DNA from 2 places in the Arthrobacter sp. SIMBA_036 genome. Region 1 is predicted to be linked to the other one. Evidence: riboswitches for the same ligand, from Rfam matches in the RefSeq annotation. Region 1 holds a riboswitch; the other holds the start of a gene.

The links. Region 1 has a riboswitch for glycine ahead of gcvP (aminomethyl-transferring glycine dehydrogenase). Riboswitches for the same ligand answer to the same signal wherever they lie in the genome.
Region 2: another riboswitch for glycine. It lies ahead of SB659_RS11095 (hypothetical protein); the one in region 1 lies ahead of gcvP (aminomethyl-transferring glycine dehydrogenase).

The regions. Positions count from the first base shown of each region.
Region 1 covers NZ_JAWRXG010000002.1:427,873-431,278, forward strand. The annotation lists gene gcvP (aminomethyl-transferring glycine dehydrogenase) at 1-1,880, opposite strand, end outside; glycine riboswitch at 2,044-2,141, opposite strand; gene SB659_RS04655 (TetR/AcrR family transcriptional regulator) at 2,234-2,773, opposite strand; gene SB659_RS04660 (MFS transporter) at 2,846-3,406, shown strand, end outside.
Region 2 covers NZ_JAWRXG010000007.1:75,357-78,762, forward strand. The annotation lists gene SB659_RS11085 (dihydrofolate reductase family protein) at 1-347, shown strand, start outside; gene mscL (large conductance mechanosensitive channel protein MscL) at 393-857, opposite strand; glycine riboswitch at 1,084-1,182, shown strand; gene SB659_RS11095 (hypothetical protein) at 1,341-1,571, shown strand; gene SB659_RS11100 (methylenetetrahydrofolate reductase) at 1,575-2,339, shown strand; gene SB659_RS11105 (hypothetical protein) at 2,786-3,241, shown strand; gene SB659_RS11110 (hypothetical protein) at 3,340-3,406, shown strand, end outside.

The sequences.
Region 1 (3,406 bases):
ACGTGGTCGATGGTGCCGTCCGGTGCGGTGGCCACAACAACAACCTTCATCCCGGCCAGCACGGCCGACGCCGCGTTGGTGCCGTGCGCCGACGCTGGGATCAGGCACACGTTGCGCTGGTCATCGCCGTTGGAGCGGTGGTACCCGCGGATCGCGAGCAGACCGGCGAGCTCACCCTGGGAACCGGCGTTCGGCTGGATGGACACCTGGTCATAACCGGTGATCTCGGTCAGCTGCGCCTCAAGGTCGCTGATCAGTTCACGCCACCCCTCGGTCTGGGACTCCGGCGCGAACGGGTGGATGGAGGCGAACTCCGGCCACGAAATCGCTTCCATCTCAGCGGTCGCGTTCAGCTTCATGGTGCACGAACCCAGCGGAATCATGGTGCGGTCCAACGCCAGATCCCGGTCAGAGAGCTTACGGATATAACGGAGAAGCTGGGTCTCGGAACGGTGCGTGTTGAACACCGGGTGCTGCATGAAGTCACTCGTACGCTCCACGGACCCCTCCAGTGCGAAGCCCTCCGTAGACTCGGCAACCGAAGCGCCGAACACCGACGCAACGTCGGCCACTACCGCCGTCGTGGTGGTTTCATCAACCGAGATGCCAACCGTGTCGGGGTCGATGCCGCGGAGGTTGATGCCCTTGGCCTCGGCGTCGGCCACGATCTCTGCAGCGCGGCCCGGTACGCGGACGGTGACGGTGTCAAAGAAGGAACCGTGAAGGACCTCGACGCCGGCAGCCTTCAGGGAGGCCGCGAGGGTACGGGCGTGGTTGTGAGCCGTCTCAGCGATCGCTTTCAGGCCGTCGGGGCCGTGGTACACCGCGTACATCGAAGCAACAATCGCGAGCAGCGCCTGTGCCGTGCAGATGTTGGACGTGGCCTTCTCACGGCGGATGTGCTGCTCACGGGTCTGCAGCGCCAAGCGGTAGGCCGGGACACCGGCGTCATCCTTGGAAACACCCACCAAGCGGCCCGGCATGGAACGCTCCAGGCCCTTCTGGACAGCCATGTACGCCGCGTGCGGGCCGCCGAAGAACAGCGGCACACCAAGGCGCTGCGCGGAACCAACCGCAATGTCAGCGCCCTGCTCACCGGGAGGGGTGATGAGCGTCAGGGACAGAAGGTCGGCAGCAACCGTGACCAACGCACCGCGTTCCTTGGCCTCAGCGATCACAGCAGAGTGATCGAACACGCGGCCCGAAACACCGGGCTGCTGCAGCACAACACCGTTGATGGCACCCTCGGGAAGCCCGAGCGAGAGGTCCGCGACCTCAACCTCGAAACCCAACGCCTCGGCGCGGCCCTTGACCACGGCGATGGTCTGCGGGAGGCAGTCGGCGTCGAGGACGGTCTTGCCATCACGCGCAGCTGCGGACTTGTTCGCCCGGCGCATCATCAGGACGGCTTCGGCAACGGCCGTGGCTTCGTCCAACAACGACGCGTTGGCGATCGGGAGGCCAACCAGGTCCTGGACCATGGTCTGGAAGTTCAAGAGAGCTTCGAGGCGGCCCTGCGAAATTTCCGGCTGATACGGCGTGTACGCGGTATACCAGGCCGGCGACTCAAGGATGTTGCGGCGAATCACCGGGGGCGTGACGGTGTCGTAATAACCCTGCCCGATCATCTGCACAGCGGTCTTGTTCTTGGACGCCAGCTTGCGGAGCTCAGCGAGAACCTGCACTTCGCTCAACGCGTCCTGGAGCGTGAGTGCAACGTCCTGACGAATATCTTTGGGAACAGCGGTGTCAACCAGGGCATCGACCGTGTCATAGCCGACGGAGGCGAGCATAGTGTCGACGTCGGCTTGGCGTCGTGCGCCGATATGCCGATCGACGAAGGTGGTGGAGGCAGAACTAACCGTCACGGGGAACTCCATTACTTGGGCGGCGTTTGTGTACGCCACAGCGGCTGGGTCCCTCCCCACTCTGTATTGGACCTGAGAGTTTCCGCGCGTTGTGGACAATCATCGCTTGCACCGTCGGTGAGCACGGCAGCCTGCCCGGAGTTGGGCCGATTGCTGTGCTGCTTTCCAGAGTTGCCTCGCCGCGGCGGTGCATGGGCCTGAGAGATTCCTGGGGAGGATTTGCTCCTACGGCGCCTGCACCTCTTGCTTGCAGGACTCTCCCGCCGCAGATCAAAGGCATGTTCAGTTGTGTATGGGCACCTTGACAGGCACGCCACAAATGTTAATTGTCCTATGCGGCGCCGCTGCCCGCAAATGATGACCCGTTAGTTCCGCAGCCGGTCCAAGACACTGAGAAGAATCTCGACGTCGGCCGCCCGCCCGGCGTTGCCATTGTCCTGCCCGCCCTCGAACATCGCGTTGAAATACAGGCCGTCGCCCATATAGCTCACGGCCTTGGCGACGTCCGGCCCCACGTCCTCCGCCAAGACATCGAGCCACATCTGCTGGATTGCGGCAAACCTGAGCCTCGTTTCTTCATGAGCCACTTCGGCAAGGCGGGTCGCAGCCACGAAGGCGCGGTCCATGGGCGTGTCAGCCCATAGTGAGGAACGAATGAAGTGCACAGCAGCTCCTTCAGGAGCTGCCTTCATCCTTTCCGTGTCCTCTTCCGCGAGCTGGTCCAAACGCGCCAGCAAAGCAGTGATCAAAGATTCCTTGTTCGGGAAGTGATACAGCAACCCGCCCTTGGACACGCCTGCCCGCTTGGCGACGGCGTCGAGGGTGGCGGCGCGCTCCCCGACCTCAATGAGCAGTGCTTCGTAAGCGTCCAGGACGGCGTCCCGGGCAACTGGTTTTCGTGGCATGACTACATCATTCCCTAAAGGATCGGTTGATCTGAATTGAAACTATACCGTCTGGACGGTATAGTAAGTGCCATGTTCACTCCGTCCGCAACTCAGGCTCCCCGCTCCGTTCGGCCCGCTCTGGGCAGGACAGCGCCGTGGCGCGATTGGGCGGCGCTGGGACTGCTGATGTTCCCGGTGTTGCTGGTCGCCGTCGACAACACCGCGCTGACCTTCGCGCTGCCGCAGATCGCCCGATCCCTTGATGTGGGCGGCGTGCAGCTGCTGTGGATTATCGACGCCTACCCCCTGGTGTTGGCAGCCTTGCTGGTTTCCATGGGCAACCTGGGCGACAGGATCGGCCGACGGCGGTTGCTAATGATCGGCAGCACAGGCTTCGCAGCGGTTTCGGCTGCTACGGCATTTGCCCCTTCGGCGGAGTGGCTCATCGCCGGTCGCGCCGCCCTTGGCATCTTCGGAGCCATGCTGATGCCTTCCACGCTGTCTTTGATCCGGAACATCTTCACCGATCCCAACCGGCGTCGGCTTGCCATCGCCGTATGGGCAGCGGGTTTTTCCGGTGGGGCGGCCCTTGGCCCCATCTTCGGTGGTTGGCTGGTGGAGCACTTCTGGTGGGGCGCAGTCTTCCTGGTG
Region 2 (3,406 bases), on a different contig from region 1:
TCGATGACTTTGCGCACCTTTGGCGCCGGGCGGAGAAGGTGGTCTTCTCGCGAACCCTGCAGGATCCGTCCACTCGCAACACCAAGATTGAGCGGGAGTACAGGGCTGACGATGTCCGGAAACTCAAGGCGTCAGTTGCAACAGACATCTCCATCGGGGGCCCGGAACTCGCAGCCCAAGCGTTCCGTGATGGACTGATCGATGAATGCCAGTTGGTTATGGTGCCGGCCATCGTAGGTGGCGGGAAGAAGGGCTTGCCCGCAGACTTTGGTACCCGGCTGGAACTCGTTCAGGAGCGCACGTTCGGCAACGGAGCAATTTTCCTCAAGTACCGGGTGCTTAGCTGACGGTGGATACTGCCAGTCCTGCCCATCCGGTTGCCGCGGGCCCGCCTAGTGGATGTGGTCGGAGCTTGGGCCTTGGCCGGAAGTGGCAGCGTGGCTGGCTTTACGGGGTTCGGCTGCGTCCTTCAACAGGTCGCGGATCTCGGCCAACAAGGCTGTGTCCGCGGGAAGGGGCTTTTCCTCCGGCTCTGCCGCGCCGAGGCGGCTTTTGACCATGGAGTTGACTTTGTTCATCGGGGCAACGAAGACGAAGTAGACCACCGCAGCGGTAATCAAGAAGGTCACGACGGCGGTGAGGACGGCGCCGATGTTGACGAACGTGGCAGGGTTGTCCTGCCAGATCTTGAAGCCAAGGCCATCAGCCTTCATTCCGCCGGCAGCGGCTATGACGGGGTTGATGATGTTCGTTGTAAACGCGCCAACCAATGCGGTGAATGCACCACCAATGACCACTGCAATCGCAAGTTCGATGACATTGCCGCGAAGTATGAACTCTTTGAAACCCTTAAACATGGAGTGTCCTCAGATCGGGTACAGGTGTCTGGCTCAGCAGAGATCAAACTACCATTCCGGGATGTCAAAGAAGTGCGAAGCAGGGGGCGATGTGGATAAGTAAATCTGGGAGGTGTCCGCGGGTTTTGAGGGAAGAACCGTCTGCGCACCCATGCATGTATGGTTGCGCTTCTTCAAACGAACCCGCTATGGTGTGAAGCGTGTCACTCAGGTGGCGCAACGCTTTTGATCTGCGGCGGGAGAGTCCTGCCGGTACATCCAGTCAGGCGCCGTAGGAGCAAATCCTCCCCGGGAATCTCTCAGGCCCATGTACCGCCGCGGCGAGGCAACTCTGGAAAGTAGCACGGATAACCGGGCTCACCGACGGTGCAAGCAGGCATAACGTGGAAACACAGTCTGCGGAATCTCTCAGGTCCAAGACAGAGCGGGGAGGAACTTTTATTCATTGTGGCGCTCACTGGGCCGTGAATTATGGAGTTCCTCTTGACCGTTCAATCAACCCCTACCGCCTTCGCGGACCGGCATATCGGCGCACGACGCCTGGCCGACGTCGACACTATGCTCAAGGCCATAGGGTACGACTCCGTCGACGTGGATGCTGACCGCCCTGTGAGGCCCGCTCTGCATGAAATGACCCTACCCAAGGGTGCAAATCAGGCCACACAACGCCCGAAACAACTGCGCCCGCCAGTACGCCAGCGAACCAGGACCTGATCCATGCTCCCCACCCGCGTCGAAATCATTCCCACCGACGGCGTTGTTGCCCGGGTCGCTGAAGCCTTGCCCAAGAGCACCACCATCAGTGTCACGTGCCTGCCGCACCATGGAATTGGCCCCACCATGGGGACCGCTATCCAGCTCAGTGAACTGGGCTACGCAGCGGTGCCACACTTAGCTGCGAAGTGCCTCGATAGCCGAGCCCAGCTGCAGCGGATTCTTGGCGACTGCGCCAGTTCAGGCATCTCTGAGGTGTTTGCGATTGGCGGTGATGCGCCCCATCCGGCGGGACCGTATTCAACCGGCATCGAACTCGTGCGGGATATTGCAGACATCACAGGCGGGAAGATGGCGGTGGGGGTGGCAGGGTACCCCGAGGGCCACCCAAACATCAACGGACTGCAGTTATTGGAAGCCTTGGCCGCCAAACAGGAATACGCCACAAGGGTGGTGACCCAGATGTGCTTCTCGGCCAATGCGATCCACAATTATGCGGCGTTGCTCCGGCGGCAGGGCGTGCACCTCCCGGTCTGGGCCGGAGTAGCCGGGGCCGTACCCAAGACAAAGCTCATCTCCCTGGCCAGCAAGATTGGTGTGGGTTCCTCCCTGAAATTCCTCAGCAAGAGGGGACCGCTCGCCAAGAGGCTTCTGATGGGTGAGCGGTATTCACCGGATGCGCTGATACATGACCTGGCTGCGCAGCCCGGAATCGAGGGAATCCAGCTCTACAGCTTCAACTCCTTAGGCGCGGTCATATCGGCCTAGCAGCTGCTCATTCCGCGCTCCTCCCGAGTTCTCCACGCAGCAAGGCAGGGCCTGGGGCGGCCATCCGAGCACTCGAATATACGCGCAGTTTTTGCTCAAGATCGCCACAATCTTGACGCAAGGCCTCTTCCGGCCGTTGGTTGGAAGGCCGATGCGTTTGTCCATTCCTTGGATTCCGTCCGTGTGGAGTTGGGGCGTATTACCCAGCGGTAGCCCGGAATTGGCGGCGCTTGTCCAAGTAGTCAGTTACATAAGACTGAGTAGTTGCATGCCGCGTATGGGTATTTTCCTGCTCTGTTCGGACGAAAAAATGGCGTACACGGAACGCTAGCCACTCGGTGCGCGCTCACTGAACCATGGGGACATCGCTTCATCCGCCACCCTCGGCCGGATGGTTGGGAGTTGCCTGGCGGCTCCCTGGGACCGATCAACCAAGGAGTTACATCATGCGCAAACTTTCCAAGAAGAGCCGGGTCACCGCCGCAGTCGCAGGCGTCGCTTTGGTAGCGGTGGGTGGCGGAGCCGCTTACGCGTACTGGACCACCACGGGCTCCGGAACTGGAGCCGCAACCAACTCGGCCGGTGGCGGCACTGTCACCCTTCATGCGACGTTTGCGGGCGGTCTCGCACCGGGCAATCAGGTCAATGTTGCGTACACGGCGGACAACTCCACCACCTCAAGCACCGTGGTCGGTGCTCTCTCCGCTCACGTGACCACCGACGTCGCCGGTTGCCTTCCTGCCTGGTTCGATGTCACCGCCGTGACAAGCAACAGCCCGGTGGCTGCGAACTCCACCGGAACCTCTGTGGGCTCCGGTGTGCTGAAGTTTATCGACAGCACCACCGTCAACCAGGACGCCTGCAAGTCCGCCGTCGTGACAGTCAACGTCGGTAGTCTCTAGACTCCACCGGCCGGGGACCACCCTACGAGTGGAGGTCCCCGGCACACGCATTTCCCACATGTCCCGAATGCACAAGCTATCGTCCGAAAAGAGCCTTCATGGACCGCCGGCCAGAGCGAACAGCACCCTTTCACCGAGTTGGTATCCCCCTCCGTGCGCTGCTGC